DNA from 3 places in the Arthrobacter sp. USHLN218 genome. Region 2 is predicted to be linked to each of the others. Evidence: riboswitches for the same ligand, from Rfam matches in the RefSeq annotation. Region 2 holds a riboswitch; each other region holds the start of a gene.
The links. Region 2 has a riboswitch for S-adenosylmethionine ahead of WFH44_RS14350 (methylenetetrahydrofolate reductase). Riboswitches for the same ligand answer to the same signal wherever they lie in the genome.

Region 1: linked by a shared signal. The riboswitch ahead of WFH44_RS03755 (hypothetical protein) and the one ahead of WFH44_RS14350 (methylenetetrahydrofolate reductase) in region 2 are both predicted to bind S-adenosylmethionine.
Region 3: linked by a shared signal. The riboswitch ahead of WFH44_RS13405 (AmiS/UreI family transporter) and the one ahead of WFH44_RS14350 (methylenetetrahydrofolate reductase) in region 2 are both predicted to bind S-adenosylmethionine.

What each region holds. Positions count from the first base shown of each region.
Region 1 covers NZ_JBBCYT010000002.1:42,282-47,882, reverse strand. The annotation lists gene WFH44_RS03780 (DEAD/DEAH box helicase) at 1-1,493, shown strand, start outside; gene WFH44_RS03775 (YchJ family protein) at 1,516-1,920, opposite strand; gene WFH44_RS03770 (alpha/beta fold hydrolase) at 1,931-2,728, opposite strand; gene WFH44_RS03765 (hypothetical protein) at 2,764-3,033, opposite strand; gene WFH44_RS03760 (PIN domain-containing protein) at 3,105-3,548, opposite strand; SAM riboswitch class IV at 3,734-3,857, opposite strand; SAM riboswitch class IV at 4,045-4,208, shown strand; gene WFH44_RS03755 (hypothetical protein) at 4,221-4,565, shown strand; gene WFH44_RS03750 (TM0106 family RecB-like putative nuclease) at 4,791-5,601, shown strand, end outside.
Region 2 covers NZ_JBBCYT010000006.1:45,172-50,772, reverse strand. The annotation lists gene pgm (phosphoglucomutase (alpha-D-glucose-1,6-bisphosphate-dependent)) at 1-352, opposite strand, end outside; gene WFH44_RS14360 (MarR family winged helix-turn-helix transcriptional regulator) at 457-954, shown strand; gene WFH44_RS14355 (alpha/beta fold hydrolase) at 941-1,732, shown strand; SAM riboswitch class I at 1,891-2,002, shown strand; gene WFH44_RS14350 (methylenetetrahydrofolate reductase) at 2,107-3,021, shown strand; gene metE (5-methyltetrahydropteroyltriglutamate--homocysteine S-methyltransferase) at 3,075-5,453, shown strand; gene WFH44_RS14340 (O-acetylhomoserine aminocarboxypropyltransferase/cysteine synthase family protein) at 5,493-5,601, shown strand, end outside.
Region 3 covers NZ_JBBCYT010000005.1:218,131-223,731, forward strand. The annotation lists gene WFH44_RS13390 (hypothetical protein) at 1-562, opposite strand, end outside; gene WFH44_RS13395 (MFS transporter) at 939-2,126, opposite strand; gene WFH44_RS13400 (ABC transporter substrate-binding protein) at 2,663-3,595, shown strand; SAM riboswitch class IV at 3,800-3,912, shown strand; gene WFH44_RS13405 (AmiS/UreI family transporter) at 3,954-4,649, shown strand; gene WFH44_RS13410 (acyl-CoA dehydrogenase family protein) at 4,692-5,601, shown strand, end outside.

The DNA of each region.
Region 1 (5,601 bases), on a different contig from region 2:
TCGAGACGGAACAGGCCAAGGCCTGGCAGGACTCCGTCAGCGGCCTGCTGCAGCTTTCCTCCGTGGAGCCGACGCAGCTGCCCCGGGGCCTGCACGCCGACCTGCGGCCGTACCAGCGCGAGGGTTTCAACTGGCTGGCTTTCCTCTGGCGCTACCGCCTGGGCGGCGTGCTCGCGGATGACATGGGCCTCGGCAAGACCCTGCAAACATTGGCGTTGATCAGCCACGCCAAGGAGTCCGCGGATCCGCCCGTGGCCCCGTTCCTGGTGGTCGCACCGACCTCCGTGGTGCCGAACTGGGTCCACGAGGCCGCCCGCTTCACCCCCGGATTGCGGGTAGCCGCGGTAGCCGAGACCCAGGCGCGCAGCCGCCGGCCGCTGGCCGAAACCGCGGCGGGGGCGGACGTCGTCGTTACTTCTTACGCGATTTTCAGGATCAACGCCCAGGAGTACCAGGCGCAGGAGTGGGCCGGCCTCATCCTCGACGAGGCCCAGTTCGTGAAGAACCGCACCACCAAGGCGCATCACGCCGCGCGGGACCTGAAAACCGGGTTCAAGCTGGCCATCACCGGCACGCCGATGGAAAACAACCTGATGGAACTGTGGTCCATCCTCGCGATCGCGGCTCCCGGGCTGTTCCCCTCGGCGCAGAAATTCGCGGACCACTACCAGCGGCCGATCGAACGCTCCGGCAGCGCGGAGTTACTGGGCAAACTGCGACGACGCATCCGCCCTCTCATGTTGCGCCGCACCAAGGAAGCCGTCGCCACGGACCTCCCGCCGAAGCAGGAACAGGTGCTGGAGGTTGACCTCAGCCCGAAGCACCGCAAGATCTATGACACGCACCTGCAGCGGGAGCGCCAGAAGATCCTGCGGCTGGTCGAGGACATGGACCGGCACCGCTTCACCATCTTCCAGTCGCTGACGCTGCTGCGGATGCTCAGCCTGGATGCCTCGCTGGTCCACGAGGATTACTCGTCCGTGCCCTCCAGCAAGCTCGACGTGCTCTTCGAACAATTGGAGGACGTGCTGGGCGAAGGCCACCGCGCCCTGATCTTCAGCCAGTTCACCAGCTTCCTGAAGAAGGCCGCCGCACGGCTGGACGTCGAAGGCGTTGAGTACAGCTACCTGGACGGCACAACGCGCCGGCGGGCAGAAGTGATCAACCGCTTCAAGGAAGGCAAGGCGCCCGTCTTCCTGATCAGCCTCAAGGCCGGCGGTTTCGGACTCAACCTTACCGAGGCGGATTATTGCTTCCTGCTCGACCCGTGGTGGAACCCCGCGAGCGAGGCCCAGGCGGTGGACCGCACGCACCGGATCGGCCAGACCAAGAACGTCATGGTCTACCGGATGGTCGCAAAGGGCACGATCGAAGAGAAGGTCATGGCCCTGAAGGAAAGCAAGGCCAAGCTGTTCTCGTCGGTGATGGACGACGACGCGATGTTCTCCTCCAAGCTGACCGCCGAGGACATCCGCGGCCTGCTGGAGAACTGAGCGCCCGGGCTGGACCGGGCGTTCAGCGGTGCGCCAGCGCCCCGCGGTAGACCCACCGGCCCTCCTCGCGCACGAACGTGCTGACCTCATGCTGGTCCTGCGCCGCTCCGCCGGCCCGGAAGCGCGCGCGGAACTCGACCTTTCCTGCCGTGTCGTCCGGACCGCCCCGCACCACCCGGATGACCTCAAGACCCTCCCACTGCTGCTCCGGATCGAGCTCCAGCGAGCGCGGTCTTGTTTCCGATGACCAGCTGCGCAGCAGGTAGGCGCTGTCCCCGGCGACAAATGCCGAATAGCGCGAGCGCATCAGCTCCTCGGCCGTCGCCGCCTCTGCCAGGCCGGCATGGAGGCGTCCGCAGCAGTCGCGGTAGGCCGCCGAGCTGCCGCAGGGACAGGGGGCGGACGGCGCAATCGATTCGCGGAACATGGCTGCCATCCTAGGCAACCGCCTGCCGGGCCCCGAGGAAAGGCATCAGCTCGGCCAGGACCTCATCCGCCGGGAAGAGGGTCGAGGCGTGCGTGCGCCCCGGCAGCGGGACGAAGCGGGCCGCGGGCATCAGCGCGGCGGCGCGCCTGGAGTCGTCGAACCTGGCCGTGTCCTCGGTGCCGGCCATGAGCAGTACGGGCATCCCCAGCGAGGCCAATTCGGCTTCGGTGAGCCCGGGTTCCTCCTCGGTCCGTTCGAAATAGGCCGCCAGCGCCTGAGGGTCGTTGGCCTTGAAGGCCACCTTGGCGGCGGCATCCAGCGGCTTGCCCGCCGCTTCCAGGCCGTCGATGAAGCCTTCCATCCCGCCGCGGCGCAGTTCCTCGAGGTAGCCGTCGAAGAATATCCTGGCCACCTGCCCCTGCTGGGCCCGGTAGGTGCCGCCCAGCGTCGCGAGCCGTTCCACGCGCTCGGGGGCCGCCGCGGCCAGCGCGAAACCCACCCGCGCCCCGAAGGAGTATCCCGTCACCGCGGCACTGGCGATCCCCTCCGCGTCCAGGACTGCCAGGACGTCGCCGACGACCAGCGGCATCCGATAGGACTCGGCGTCGTGCGGCTTGCCGCTACGGCCGTGGCCCCGCAGGTCGATCCGGACCACGGTGAAATCGGCGGCCAACGCCCCCACGTACCCGAGCCCGCGCCAAATCGCGCGCGAGAGCGCGGAACCGTGCAGGAGTACGACGGCGGGTCCCTCCCCCGTGATGTCGTAGGCGATCGAGGTCCGGTCCACGGGGTTTGCAGCTTCAGGCATGACCTCAGTCTATGGACCGGCGCCCGAAGGAATGGTCATGCTCGCCGCAGCCCGTGCCGCCAGCGCCGGAACCTGCCGGTCAGTGACCGGCCGGCGTGCTGGTGTCCTTCCTGCTCGAACGGGTCGGAAACATCGTCCGGCAGCACTCCGTCCTCGCCCGCCCTGACGTGGCCGGTGCCGGGCCCGGGTATCTGGGCAGCCGCGAGGTTCGGCATCACCGGATCGTCTCCCGAGCCGTGCAGCGGCAGCGGGCCCATGCGTTCTTCCGGTGCTGCTCCAAAAATTCTCTTCCGCTTGGTCGCCATCGCTGCTCTCCTCCAACGCGCCACTGTTCCTATTGTCGCGCCGGTTCTACCGGAAAGTAAGGGGGCGGCGGTCAGTTCGACGGCGCCACCTCGACGGCAAACTGCCCCACCTGCCACGGGTCGATGGCAGGAACAGCCAGCTTCCGGAAGCCATCGACGTTCCGGGACACGATCGTCAGGCAGTGCTGCACGGCCGTCGCCGCTATCAGGGAATCCACGGCGGTGACCTCGGGATTCCCCGCCATCGGCGCCCAGGACATCGCCACGCCCAGGTCCACCGGCAGGATGAACCCGGAGAAGCGCGAGGCCAGTTCGCCGAGCCAGGCGCCGCCGTCGTCCGGTCCCCTGCCCTCCTGGCTGCCCAGCAGATGGAGCTCCGCCACTGACAGCGCGGAAATGTAGATGCCCAGGTGCCGGCGGCGCTGCAGGAAATCGACGACCGCCGGATGCGGTTCGGCGCGGCGCACTTCGGCGACGACGTCGGTGTCCAGCAACAGGCCCGAAGGACCCCTCACAGGCCCGCCGCGCGTGGCGTCCGCGCATCCTGCCGGGCCGGGAGGCCAGCGGGCCCGAGCAGGAAATCGACGAATTCCTGGCGTGCGGCCGTAACTTGTTCGTAGTCGGAAAGGCTCATCACGCCTAGGCCGGCGTGGGCAGTATTAGCTGTACTCATGGAAGCGGTGCCGGGCACCGGTCCTTTCACGTGCTCTTGCCCGCACCATTTGCCAGTAGGCGAATGCAGGCCGCTTCGTCATCCGAACCACCCAGAGAGCGTGGGGTTGGTACGCGGCCAAGTCGGAGCTTAGCGACCGCAATTCCTGAAGCTGAAGCGAGTATAACCAGAGCTTGTGCCGCCAGTCACGGGCCGCCTCGTCACCGGAAGTAATAAGGCCTAGCGGTCCGTCACGAAGGCCTAACGGGCTGTCACGGCGAGTAACGGGCCTACAACAAAATGTTTACTTCGCAGCAACCGTTTGGCTATGTGCATGCGGGACCCTATAGTTGGAAATGCTTCACGAGATGTGATCCGCAGCACACCGGCTCGCCGGGTACTGCAAGGCTCCGACCGATCACGCACCAACCCCATGTTCGCGGGTGGTTCGGATGACGAAGCGGCCTGCATTTCACAGGACAACGAGGTTCTGAAGGGGACTCGGTGCGGGCAAGAACAACCGGAGAGAACAAGAATGATGAGTGCATATCCAATAGAAAAAGACAGCCGCAGCGGCCACCGCGAGCGCACCGTCGGTCTCTGGGACAACAGCGTTCTGGACGAGTGGGTCGAGGTAGCCGTACATATCGAGGCTGAGCTGAGCCTGGTCCAGTTGTGCCGGGACGGCGTACAGAAAATGCTGTATTCCGAGGACATCGGCGCCGTGCTGGAAGCGGCCATGGACTCGGACGGCTCCGCGCTGTGGTGCGAGAAGTACTCCAAGCTGCTCATTCCCAGCACCCGTCCGGGCGCGGGCAACCGCTTCTTCTCGCTGCGGCGGATGCTGAACGACGACGGCGGAGCACCGGACTGCCACTAGCGCGCCTGGCGCTGCGGTGGGGTGTCCGTTCTGGGATGTCTGCTGATTTGTCCGTTACTTGGTTTGCGCCCTTGCCCGCCTGCCCGGTTTCGGGCGGTCCGGCCGGACGGGCGCAAACTGTCGGACACGGCTGATAGAAGTTGAGCATAAAGAGCCGCCCGCCGGCCCGGGGCCCCGACAGGGGTCTCGGAGCCGGCGGGACCAACTTCTCCTCCAGGAGGCACCGTGTTCCTGCTCGACCCGCTGCTGCCCGGCGCGCCACGGGACCTGATCTTCACCGCGAGCGACCTGGTGGTGGCGGCGCAGTGCGAGTACGAACTGCTGCGGAAGCTGGATGAGAAACTTGGGCGCAGCCCGAAGGCGGAGTTCCCGCCGGACGAGATGCTGGCCCGCACGGCTGAACTGGGCGACGTCCACGAGCACCGCGTGCTTCAGGGCTTCCGGGACACCTTCGGGGCCGGCGTGGTGGAAATCGCCGGAATCGCGGACTACACCAGGCCGTTGCTAGAGGCCAAGCACCGGGAATCGATCGCGGCGCTGCGCTCCGGTGCGGACGTGGTGTTCCAGGCTTCCTTCTTCGACGGCAGCTTCCACGGCCGTTCAGACTTCCTCGTCAGGGAAGGTGACGGCTCCTCGGCCCGCTACGCCGTGTACGATTCCAAGCTCGCCCGGCATGCCAAGGTCACGGCGCTGTTGCAGCTGGCGGCGTACGGCGACCAGCTGATAAAAGCCGGTATCGACCCTTCGCCCACCGTGACACTCGTGCTGGGCGACCGTTCCCGCAGCGACCATAGCCTGCGCGACCTGCTGCCGGTCTTCCGGGAGCGCCGCCGCCGCTTCCTGGAGCTCACGTCCGCCCACCGGGCCCAACGTGCCCCCGTGGCATGGGGAGATGACCGGCATACAGCGTGCGGGCGCTGCGACTACTGCGCCGAGCAGGTAGCGCTCCACCGGGACGTGCTGCTGGTTTCCCGGATGAGCCCGGTCCGTCGCCGCCGCCTGCGGGACCTGGGCGTCACCACGATCGACCAGCTGG
Region 2 (5,601 bases):
TCGGGGTCCAGCCGGTCCTCGAGTCCACCCAGACCGTGACGCCGTTGGCGGCAAGGACCTCCAGCGCCGTGTTCTGCGCCGGGTCGGAGAGCGCGTGCGTGTCCTTGCCCATGAACAGCGGGCCGGCGATGCCCTGGCCGGCACGGTATTCCACGATCGCCTGCGTGATGGCGGCGATGTGGTCCTCGTTGAAGGAACCCTTCAGGCTGCTGCCGCGGTGGCCCGACGTGCCGAAGGCCACGCGCTGCGTCGGCTCCTTCGGATCGGGCTTCACGTCGAAGTACGCGTCGAGCAGCGCGGTCAGGTCAACAAGGTCGCTGGGTTGGGCCACTGTGCCCGCACGGTTTGCCATGCCCCAAGCATGCCAAAGATCACAGCGAGTGAGCCGGGTCGGTCACCAGAAGTTCACAACATTACGACTGCGGAGGGTTGACGCCTGGCGCGAGATATCGTTAAGTGCTTAACAATATGGAAATCACCCAGTATGCCTCGTTCAAGCTCCACCAGGCCACAGCGCTGCTCGACCGCGTGGCGGACAACTACCTGCGGACCCACCACGGGATCCGGTACGCGCCGTTCCTGGTGCTGCTGATTTCCAAGGTCGTCGGGCCGGCCACGCAGCAGCGGCTCGCCACCGCGCTCGACGTCAGCCGGGCATCGGTCAACCAGCGCGTCAGCGCGCTCAAGCAGCAGGGGCTGCTCTCGGTGGTGACGGATCCGGAAGATTCCCGCGCCCACATCGTCAGCCTGACCGAGGCCGGCGAACGGCTCGTGGCCGCGGCGTGGGAAGGCCTCGACCGGGACCTCGCGGACGTCGAAACGGGCATTGACGAGCGGCTGCTGGCGGAACAGCTGGACCGGCTGATCGGCAACTTGTTGAAGGTACTGGAAGCCCAGGGCGGAGTGCAGCCGGTGAAGGCCGGCAGGAAAGGAACCTACGATGGCCCAGCCTGAAATGTTCTGCCAGGAACTGAACTCCCATTGCCAGGAAACCGTTCTCTTCCTGCACGGAGGCAATGTCGCCGGATGGATGTGGGAGCCGCAGCATGAGGCGGTCCGGGACTATCACTGCCTGGTCCCGGACTTCCCCGGGTATGGCGGCAGCCGGAATATGCGGTGGGAAAGCCTGGCGGGGACCGCTGACCTTCTGGCGGACCTCATCCGCTCCCGTGCCCGCGGCGGCCGGGCGCACATCGTCGGCCTCTCCCTGGGAGCGGTGGTCGGGTTGCACCTGGCCGGCCGGCATGCGGATCTGGTCAGCTCCGGGTTCCTTACCGGCCCCCCGCTGACGGCCCCTGGACCGGTAACGGGTCTGCTGGCCCGCCTCCAGCTGCGCGCCTGGGACCAGCCCTGGTTCTGGAAAACCACCGGCCGGGGCTACGGCCTCACCGGCGAGGGCCTAGATGTCTTCGTGGAGACTGCCCTGGGCGTCTCCAAGGACAACCGGGACCGGATCTTCGCAGAGGTGTTCGGCACCTTTCCTGTCGAGGTGCTGCGCAGCATCACCGCTCCGTTGCTTCTGGTGACCGGAGGCAAGGACGCGCGGCTCATCAAAGATTCTGCGGCGATTGCCGCGCGGGAGATCCCCGGCATCCGTACGGCCATGGCACCGGGCATGCACCACCAATGGAACATCGAGGACATTGGCCTGTTCAACCGATCGCTCACGGCCTGGCTCACCGGCGCTCAACTGCATCCCGACCTGGCGTCCGCCGTCGTAAATCCCGCCTGAACCGGCGTCCGGCCGCTTCCGCGGCCGGAACTTTGTTGCGCAGGATGACGGCGGATTTGCCGTTCGTGACGAAACATTCCGTGCCGGGGAGCAACACTTCGACGTACACGGTGCAGGTATTGCTCCCCGACCCCCTCCGCTCCCTACAGTGGACGCATTAGCCATCCAGAGCGGCCGAGAGATCTGGCTCGTTGACGCCGCAGCAACCATCCGGGTAAGCCTCCGCAAGGAGACGGACCGGAACGGTGCTACCGCCAGGACCGATGGAGACGCGCCAGCGACACCACCAGGGCCTTGACCTGCCCGGCGTGGAAAACGGCTGGTCCTTTCAGCAGCGCAGCGGCGCACTCCCTCGGCACGACCGAGGAGCGTACATGACCCTGGCAGCACGGACAGCCGTCCCGCCGTCGTTGTCCTACGAGCTGTATCCGCCCGCCAACGCGCAGGCCGAAGCCACGGTGCTTCGGGCCATCGAAGAGCTTGGCGGCACCCATCCCGACTACGTTTCAGTGACCTACAACGGCACGCCCGAGCGGCGCCGCGCCTCCATCCAGCTGATCGAGCACCTGGTGGGCGCCACCAGGCTGCGGCCGCTGGCGCACCTGACCTGCGTCGGGGAAACCCGCGACAGCCTGGAACTGCTGGTGTGCCAGTTCGTGGGGCTGGGCGTGCGCGGCGTGCTGGCCATGCGCGGGGACCTGCCCGCCGATCCGCAGGCCTGCCGTGGAGACCTGCCCTTCGCCCGCTACCTGGTGGAGCTGATCCGCCGGGTCGAGGGGCGGCATTCCGCGACGCTGGCCGGCGGCCGAATGGCCGTCGGGGTGGCCGCCTACCCGAACCGGCATCCGGAGTCCCCGTCCTTCGAGCACGACATCGAGGTGCTCGTCTCGAAGGAACGCTCCGGGGCCGACTTCGCGATCAGCCAGGTCTACTTCGACCCGGCCCACTACGTCCGCCTCGTGGCGGCGGCCCGCGCGGCCGGCGTGACGATCCCGATCATTCCCGGGGTCATCCCGATGTCGAGCGTCCGCCGGCTGGAGCGGCTGGCCGTGATGACCGGCGTCCGTCCGGATCCGGCGCTGCTGCACCGGCTGGAGACGGCCTCCTCCGACGCCGAGCGGCGAAGGATCGGGGTCGCCGCCGCCGCGGAACTGGCCCGCGCCGCCCTGGACGCGGGGGCGCCCGGGCTGCACCTGTACACCTTCAACGATGCGCGCGCCTCCATCGAGGTCGTCGAGGCGCTTGACCTGCCCTCCACCCGTACCCTTTCCGCTTCCGTATCCGCCTGAACCCGCACGAAACCGCACGAACCCGAACGAATCCGCCTGAAAAGGAGAACACCATGACCGCCAAGAACACCTTCCCCGCCGCCACCATCCTGGGCTACCCGCGCATCGGCCCGAACCGCGAACTGAAGAAGGCCCTCGAGGCACACTGGAGCGGCCGGCTCGACGAGGACGGCCTGCTCTTCGAGGCCCGCAAGGTCCAGGACAGGACGGTCCTCCGGCTGGTCCAGCTCGGGCTGGACGCCGCCGACTCCTCCATCCCCGCCGACTTCGCGCTCTATGACCAGGTCCTCGACACCACGGCCGCCCTCGGTGCGCTGCCGTCCCGCTTCGCCGACCTCGCGGACAGCGACGGCGGCGTCGGAACCGCCGCATCCTTCGTGCTCGCCCGCGGCGACGGCGAACGCCCGCCCCTGGAACTGACCAAGTGGTTCGACACGAACTACCACTACCTCGTGCCGGAAATCGGCCCGGAGACCCGCTTCGCCGCCGTCGCACACCAGCTGGCCGGGATCATCCGCCGGCACAAGGACCGCGGCGCCGTGCTGCGGCCGGTCCTCGTGGGCCCGGTGACCTACCTGCTGCTCGCCAAGGCTGAGGACGGCGCGCCCGAGGGCTTCGACCCGCTGACCCGGATCGACGATGCCGTCGCGGCCTACGTGGGGATCCTCGGCCAGCTGGCCGAGGCCGGCGCCGAGTGGGTGCAGCTCGACGAGCCGGGCCTCTCCACGGACACCGGCGGTGCCCTGGCGGCCCCCGGCGGTCTGGTGGAGCAGGTCTACCGGAAGCTGGCCGAGGCTCCGGTGGCCGCCCCGGGCCGCCAGGCGAACGGGCGCCCGGCCCTGCTGGTCACCACCGGCTACGGCACCGCGGGGGATCCGGCCCGCGCCGGAGAGGCCTTGGCCGTGCTGGCCGCCGTCGGCGTCGAAGCCGTCCACGCGGACCTGGTCCGCGGCGCGCTGCCCCCCGCCGAAGCGCTGCGGGCGCTCGGCGGCACCCGCTTCGTCGCCGGCATCGTGGACGGCCGCAATGTCTGGCGGAACAACCTGCTGTCCTCGCTGAACGTGATCGAGGACCTGCAGGCGCAGTCCGGCGCGGCCGTCTCGGTCGGCACCTCCACGTCGCTGCTGCACGTGCCGCACGATGTCGCCGCCGAGTCCGTGCTGCCGGCGCACCTGCCGGCCTGGCTCTCCTTCGCGGACCAGAAGGTGCGCGAGGTGGCGGCACTGGCCCGCGGTCTGGCCGAAGGCCGGCCGTCCATTGCGGCGGAACTGCAGGATGCGGAGGCGGCCCTGCGGTCCCGCGCCAAGTACGACGGCGTGGTGTCGCCGGCCGTCCGGCAGCGCACCGCGGCGCTGGGGGAGGAGGACTTCACCCGGGGCCCGGCCGAGCGCCGCGCCGAACTGCAGCAGGCCAAGCTGGGGCTGCCGGTCCTGCCGACCACCACGATCGGCTCCTTCCCGCAGACGGGCGAGGTCCGCCGGGCCCGTGCCGCCGCGCAGAAGGGCAGCATCACCGAGGCGGAGTACGAGCAGTTCCTCAAGGACGAGATCGCCCGCGTGGTGGCACTGCAGGAGGAGCTGGGCTTGGACGTCCTGGTCCACGGCGAGCCGGAGCGCAACGACATGGTCCAGTACTTCGCCGAGAACTTCGACGGCTTCGCGGCCACCGGCAATGGCTGGGTCCAGTCCTACGGCTCGCGCTGCACCCGGCCCTCCATCCTCTGGGGCGACGTGTCCCGGCCGGCCGCGTTCACCGTTCCGTGGACCAGCTATGCACAGTCGCTGACCCGGCGGCCGCTGAAGGGCATGCTCACCGGCCCGGTCACCATCCTCGCCTGGTCCTTCGTCCGCGACGACCAGCCGCTGGCGGAGACGGCCAACCAGGTGGCCCTGGCCCTGCGCGACGAGATCGCCGACCTGGAGGCCGCGGGAACCGGCATCGTGCAGGTGGACGAACCCGCCCTGCGCGAACTGCTGCCGCTCCGGTCCGCGGACCAGGCCGCCTACCTCGACTGGTCCGTGCGCGCCTTCCGGCTCGCCACCTCGGGCGCCGGGGACGCGACCCAGATCCACACGCACCTGTGCTATTCCGAGTTCGGCGAGGTCATCGCCGCGATCGACGCCCTCGACGCGGACGTGACCAGCATCGAAGCCGCCCGCTCGCGGCTCGAGGTGGTCGCCGACCTGGCCGGCTTCGGGTTCCGCCGCGGGATCGGCCCGGGTGTCTACGACATCCACTCGCCGCGGGTGCCCTCCCGCGAGGAAATCGCCGGGCTGATCGAAACCGCGCTGGCCGCCATCCCGGTCCGCCAGCTGTGGATCAACCCGGACTGCGGGCTGAAGACCCGCGGCTACGAGGAAACCGCCGAGTCCCTGCGCAACGTCGTCGCCGCCGCGAAGTCAGCGCGCGAAGCCCTGGCCGTCCGCGCCTAGCGGCCCCGGCCGCAGCGTCCAACAGAAGGAGCCCCTTCCATGAGCATTCCCGACGGCGGTACCGCCACTGCGCAGATCCATGCCGGCTACGAACCGCAGGCCCCGCACCGGCCGGTGGCGGTGCCGCTCTACCAGAGCGCGGCCTACG
Region 3 (5,601 bases), on a different contig from region 2:
CGTCAGCCGGGGCTTCGTCAGCCGGGGCGTCTTCAGACGGTGCCTCGGGGGCGTCCTCAGCCGGGAGCTCAGGTGCCGGGGCGGGTGCTTCTTCAATCGGCGCCTCGTCAACCGGAGCCTCGGGTGCGTCTTCAGCCGGAGCCTCGGGTGCGTCTTCAGCCGGAGCCTCGGGTGCGTCTTCAGCCGGTGCCTCGGGTGCGTCCTCGGCGGGTGCTTCGTCGGCCGGGAGTTCAGGTGCCGGGGCGGGTGCTTCTTCAATCGGCGCCTCGTCAACCGGGAGTTCCGGCGCGGGGACCGGTGCCTCGGGTGCGTCCTCGGCGGGTGCCTCGTCGACCGGCAGGTCGGGTGCCGGGACGGGGGCCTCTTCGATGGGTGCCAGCTCTTCGGGCGGCGTTTCGAGGGCGGTGCCGTCGGTGACGATCAGATTGGGCGATACGTACACGTTCTCAGCTGAGATGGCCACGAAGGGGTCTTGCGCCTGGCTGATGGGCGTGGGGGCTCCTGCTCCCGCAGCGTTCGGTTCGTCGACGGCCGAAGCGACTCCTGCTCCTGCAGTGGTCACCACTCCTGCGACAACTACTGCTGCTGCAAGGCGGCCGGTCTTAGCGTTCCGAAACGTCATTTTTGCTCCAATTCTTTTGGGGATTGTTGCGGTTTAAGCGTTACAACACTGCTCCGGGCGGGATCAAAAGGAGGAAAAATTCGGGCCATGTGACGGGTGGAAGTGCTTAACATCCGCACAGGACGGCGGAACTGTGTCACCCTCCGCCCCTGCGCCCTGAGAAGGGGGGTAGCGTCAATGTCGGACCGCGTCCCGGATTCCCCTTTCGCGAAGGCACCAACTGGTAATCGGACCGCGCTCACGACCTGCGGCATTGCGCTCGTTCCGCCACGTGTTGGGGTGCGTCCGGAGCCGGGGGATCGCCCCGGACCGTCAGTCAGCTGGCGTGAATGCGCTTCCAGGAGGCGTGGCCCAGGGCAGCGATAACCGTCAGGAAGATGCTTGCGACCAGGCCCATGAGGAAGATGGTGCCGTACTGCCGGTTGTCGGCGAGTCCGGCGGTGAGGAAGTTCTGCAGCGAGCTGCCGAGGAACAGGGAGCCCGCAAACAGTGCGACGCTCGTGGCGCGGGCCTGCGGGGCAATGTCGGTGGCCCATCCCTGCATGGAGGAGTGAAGGACGGCGTTGGACACGCCGACGAGTACCGCCGTCGTTGTTAATGCTGCGGGGACGTGCCAGAGCGACGAAACCAGGAACGCCGTGACCAGCACGCTTCCTCCGATGGCGATGAGCTGGGTGCGGGTGAACCGCTGGACCAGCCGGCGCATGACGCGGGCCCCGAGGATGACGCCGACGCCGAATCCGGCGGCCAGCATGCCCGCCAGGCTGACCCCGACCCCGGCGTTCTGCAGGGCCGGGACGATATACGTCAGGATGCCCATCAGCACGGCGCCCTCCAGGACCGCCAGTCCGTAGATGCCCAGGGCGGAGGGCGAGAACGCGTGGCCCAGGCGGATGCCGCGGCGCCCGGAGTGCCCGTCGATTTCCACGCCGCGCAGCAGGATCAGCAGGACCAGGCAGCCCACGGCCGGCAGCGCGAACACCAGCCGCCAGTCCACCAGCGCGGCCAGGGTGCCGGTGGCGAGGGCAGCGATGGTCGTCCCGAGGGATGAGTAGATCTGCAGGTCGGACAGCCCGCGGGCCCGGTCGATCCCGGTCCGTGTGTCGCCGAGGATCGTCATCAGCGTCGGATAGAGCGCGCCTGCCATCAGCCCCGTGAACGCCCGGGCCAGGAGCAGCGGCAGGTAGCTGCCGGACAGCGTGCTGGCCAGCGACCCGATCATGACTCCCGTCAGAGCCATGCGCAGGATCGCCAGGCGGCCGAACCTGTCGCTGAGCAGCCCCCACACCGGCTGCCCGACGGCGTAGAGCAGTGCGTACGCCGCGACCAGCTGGACGGCCTGGCCGAGCGACAGGTCCGTCCGGTCAGCCAGCACCACGAGCATCGGCGGCGTGCCGAAGCGATCGAAGAAGGACAGGAATCCGACCGACCGCAGGACGCCATCGGGTACGCGGTTCCGTGGCTTGCCGTGATCGTCGCCGGAACCGCCTGCACTTGCCATCATCTAGTCAGCATTTCCTTGTCGTCGCCGGCCGCCCGCGGAGGACGGGATGTGTCCGTGGGGGAGCGGGAAACCAGCCTTCAGGATAGTGAAAATTACGACGGCGGCGCTCCGGACACGCGTTCGCGTCACCTTCCGGAACATCGGCCCACCGGAAAAGAAGCACACAGGCACACCCCTTGCCACTCATTTGGGGGTTCCGCCCATCCCCAGAACTGGAATCTGGCCCGACGGCGCCGCGGCAGGCAGACTCAGAGTGTGCCGGATCACCCGCCCTTGTGGAAGGCCCGGCCCGCGGAGCGGGGCCGACCCCCCAGACCCGTTCCTTTGTGCCCCTCCCGCGAAGGGGCAGCGGCGTTGCCCCGGGAAGCCTAGGCCCCCGGGGCAATGTCACTTCCGCGGTGCTGAAGCCCCGGCCGCGAATCGGCCCACCGGTGAATCTGCCAACCCTTACGTAAAAACCTGCGCATTCTGGTTGCCTCGCTTTCAGTCGTCTAGCCTGTGAGCACAGCTTGGACCTACCTCTAAGGAAAACCTCCATGCGGAACACCTTCAGACTTCCAGCCGTTCTCATCACCGGGCTCCTGCTCGCCCTGGGAATGGCCGGCTGCAGCGCCAGCCCGTTCGAGGACGGAGAGACCAGCGCCGGGGAGACCGGGGCGCAGGGGCCCGTGCTCGTGGGATCGGCGAATTTCCCGGAGAGCGAGACCCTTGCCGAGATATACGCCGGGGCTTTGAATGCCGGGGGCGTCCCCGCGGCCACCAAACCGAGGATTGGTTCGCGCGAAGTCTATGTCCGGGCAGTCCAGGACGGCTCCATCGATTTGGTGCCCGATTACAGCGGCAATCTCCTGCGCTATCTGGACGAGGGCACCTCGGCGCGCAGCGCCGAAGAAGTGATGAAGGAACTGCCCGGAAAGCTGCCGGAGGGGCTCGCGGTGCTGGAACCGGCGGCCGCGGAGGACAAGGACTCGCTCGTCGTCACGCAACAGACCGCGGACAAGTACGGACTGGAATCCCTCGAGGACCTGGGCAAAGCCTGCGACCGCATCGCCCTTGGAATGCCGCCCGAGGCCCAGGAGCGTCCGCAGGGACTGCCGGGACTCAAGGCCGTCTACGGATGTGTCCCGAAGGAGTTCGTCCCCTTCAGCGACGGCGGCGGGGCGCTGACGCTCCAGGCGTTGCTGGACGACCGGGTCCAGGCCGCGAACATCTTTACGACCTCCCCGTCGATTGCGGCCAACAACCTGGTCACGCTGAAGGACACCAAGGACCTCTTCGCAGCCCAGCAGGTGCTTCCCTTGATCCGCACCGACGCCGTCGGCAGCGAGGCCCAGAAAATCCTGAACAAGGTTTCGCAGGAACTGACCACCGAGGACCTCATGCAGCTCAACGAGAAGGTCTCCGGAGACGCGAAGCAGAACCCCAAGGACGCCGCAGCCGCCTGGCTCAAGGACAAGGGCCTCGCCTGAGGGCACGCTGCCGGCCGGCGGGGCCGCGGTACTGAACCAAGCCCGGGCAGGACGGGCCGGCGCAGCTGCACTAGCGGACCGCGGGCCTGACTGGCAAGCCCCTGCAACCTTTTGCCGGTGCTGCGGGTAACAGGGCGTGACCTTGCGTCATCTTCGCCCCAAACCGTTGCCGCGGGCCGCCGCCGCGGCATAGCTTTTTCAACAGATCACGAGTTCCAACGCGAAGCCCTGGCTGGTTGGACGGCAACCCTCTTCGTGGTGGGGTGCCCCAGGTGAAGATCCGGCCGGGCACAACCGTGTTCCGGCAAGCATCGAGCCGGCTCCTCCGCGAGCCCTCCCGCACAGACGGAACATGCCCATGTCCTTCATCTGCCTCATCCTCTCCGGCGTGGCACTGCTGATCAACGGCCTGGCCCTGCTCGGACGCATCCCGCCGCGCGACAGCGGCACCCTGAACCTGCTCATCGGCGGCCTCCAGCTGATCCTGGCCGCCCTGATCGCCGTGACCGCAGCCGGTGACTCGGCCCAGCTGCTCGGCGCCGCCGGCGTCGTCCTCTTCGGCCTGACCTACACCTACGTCGGCCTGAACTCGCTGTTCGACCTCGGGTCGGCCGGCGTCGGCTGGTTCTGCGGCCTCGTCGCCGCGCTCGCCGTGGTGTACGCGGTCTCCAACCTAGCCGCCGACCCGTTCTCCGCGGTGCTGTGGACCAGTTGGGCCGTGCTGTGGACGCTGTTCTTCCTGCTCCTCGCTTTCGGCAGGTCCGCCCTCACGTCCTATACCGGTTGGGTCACCCTGCTCACCAGCCAGCTAACGACGACGGTGCCCGCCCTTTTGGGGCTGAACGGCGCCTGGCCGTCGGGCTGGGGGAGTGCCGCGGCAGCCGCCGTCGTGATCGCCCTCCTCTTTGGCGCCGCTGGGTTCCTGGCCCGGCGCACCGGCCGCGCCGCCGTCGTACTCCCGGAACCGGAGCACACGCACGCCGCACAGGCACCGGAACCCGCCGCCGCCGTACTGCCCCAGCCCGCCCAAGAGCCGACACCCGCGGGCGTCTGACCCACCCGACTTCCGAATTTCCGTAACAACGAAAGGCCCGTCATGACCTCCGTAACCACGCAAAGCACCCACGCCGCCGAGACCGACTACGACACCCTCGCCGACCGCTTCCGCCCGATCTTCGCCCGCATCGCCGAGGGCGCCAGCGCCCGCGAGCAGGACCACCAGCTGCCCTTCGACCAGATCAAGGAGCTGACGAAGGCCGGCTTCGGCGCCGTGCGGGTTCCCGTGGCCGACGGCGGTGCCGGCGCCACCCTGCCGCAGCTGTTCCGCCTGCTCACCGAACTCGCCGCCGCGGACTCGAACATCCCGCAGGCGCTGCGCGGCCACTTCGCCTTCGTCGAGGACCGGCTGGTCTCCTCCGGCCCGCAGCGCGCGGTCTGGCTGGAGCGCTTCGTGAACGGCGAGATCGCCGGCAACTCGTGGACCGAGGTCGGCACCGTCAAGATCGGCGACGTCATCACCAAGGTCAGCCCGGACCCGGACTCGGCCACCGGCGGCTTCCGCGTCAACGGCACCAAGTACTACTCGACCGGCAGCATCTTCGCCGACTGGATCGACACCTTCGCCCAGCGCACGGACAACGACGTCAAGGTCATCGCCGTGGTCAACGCGCACCAGCCAGGCGTCACGCACTCCGACGACTGGGACGGCTTCGGCCAGCAGACCACCGGCTCCGGCACCAGCACCTTCAAGGACGCCGTGGTCGAGGCCGACAACGTGATCGACTTCGACACCCGGTTCAAGTACCAGACCGCGTTCTACCAGGTCGTGCTGCTCGCCGTCCTCGCCGGCAGCATCAAGGCCGCCGAGCGCGACATCGCCACCGAGGTCCGCAACCGCACCCGCATCTTCTCGCACGGCAACGCCGACTCCTTCCGCGAGGATCCGCAGATCCTGCAGGTCATCGGCGAGGTGTCCGCCAAGGCCTATGCCGCGGACGCCACCGTCG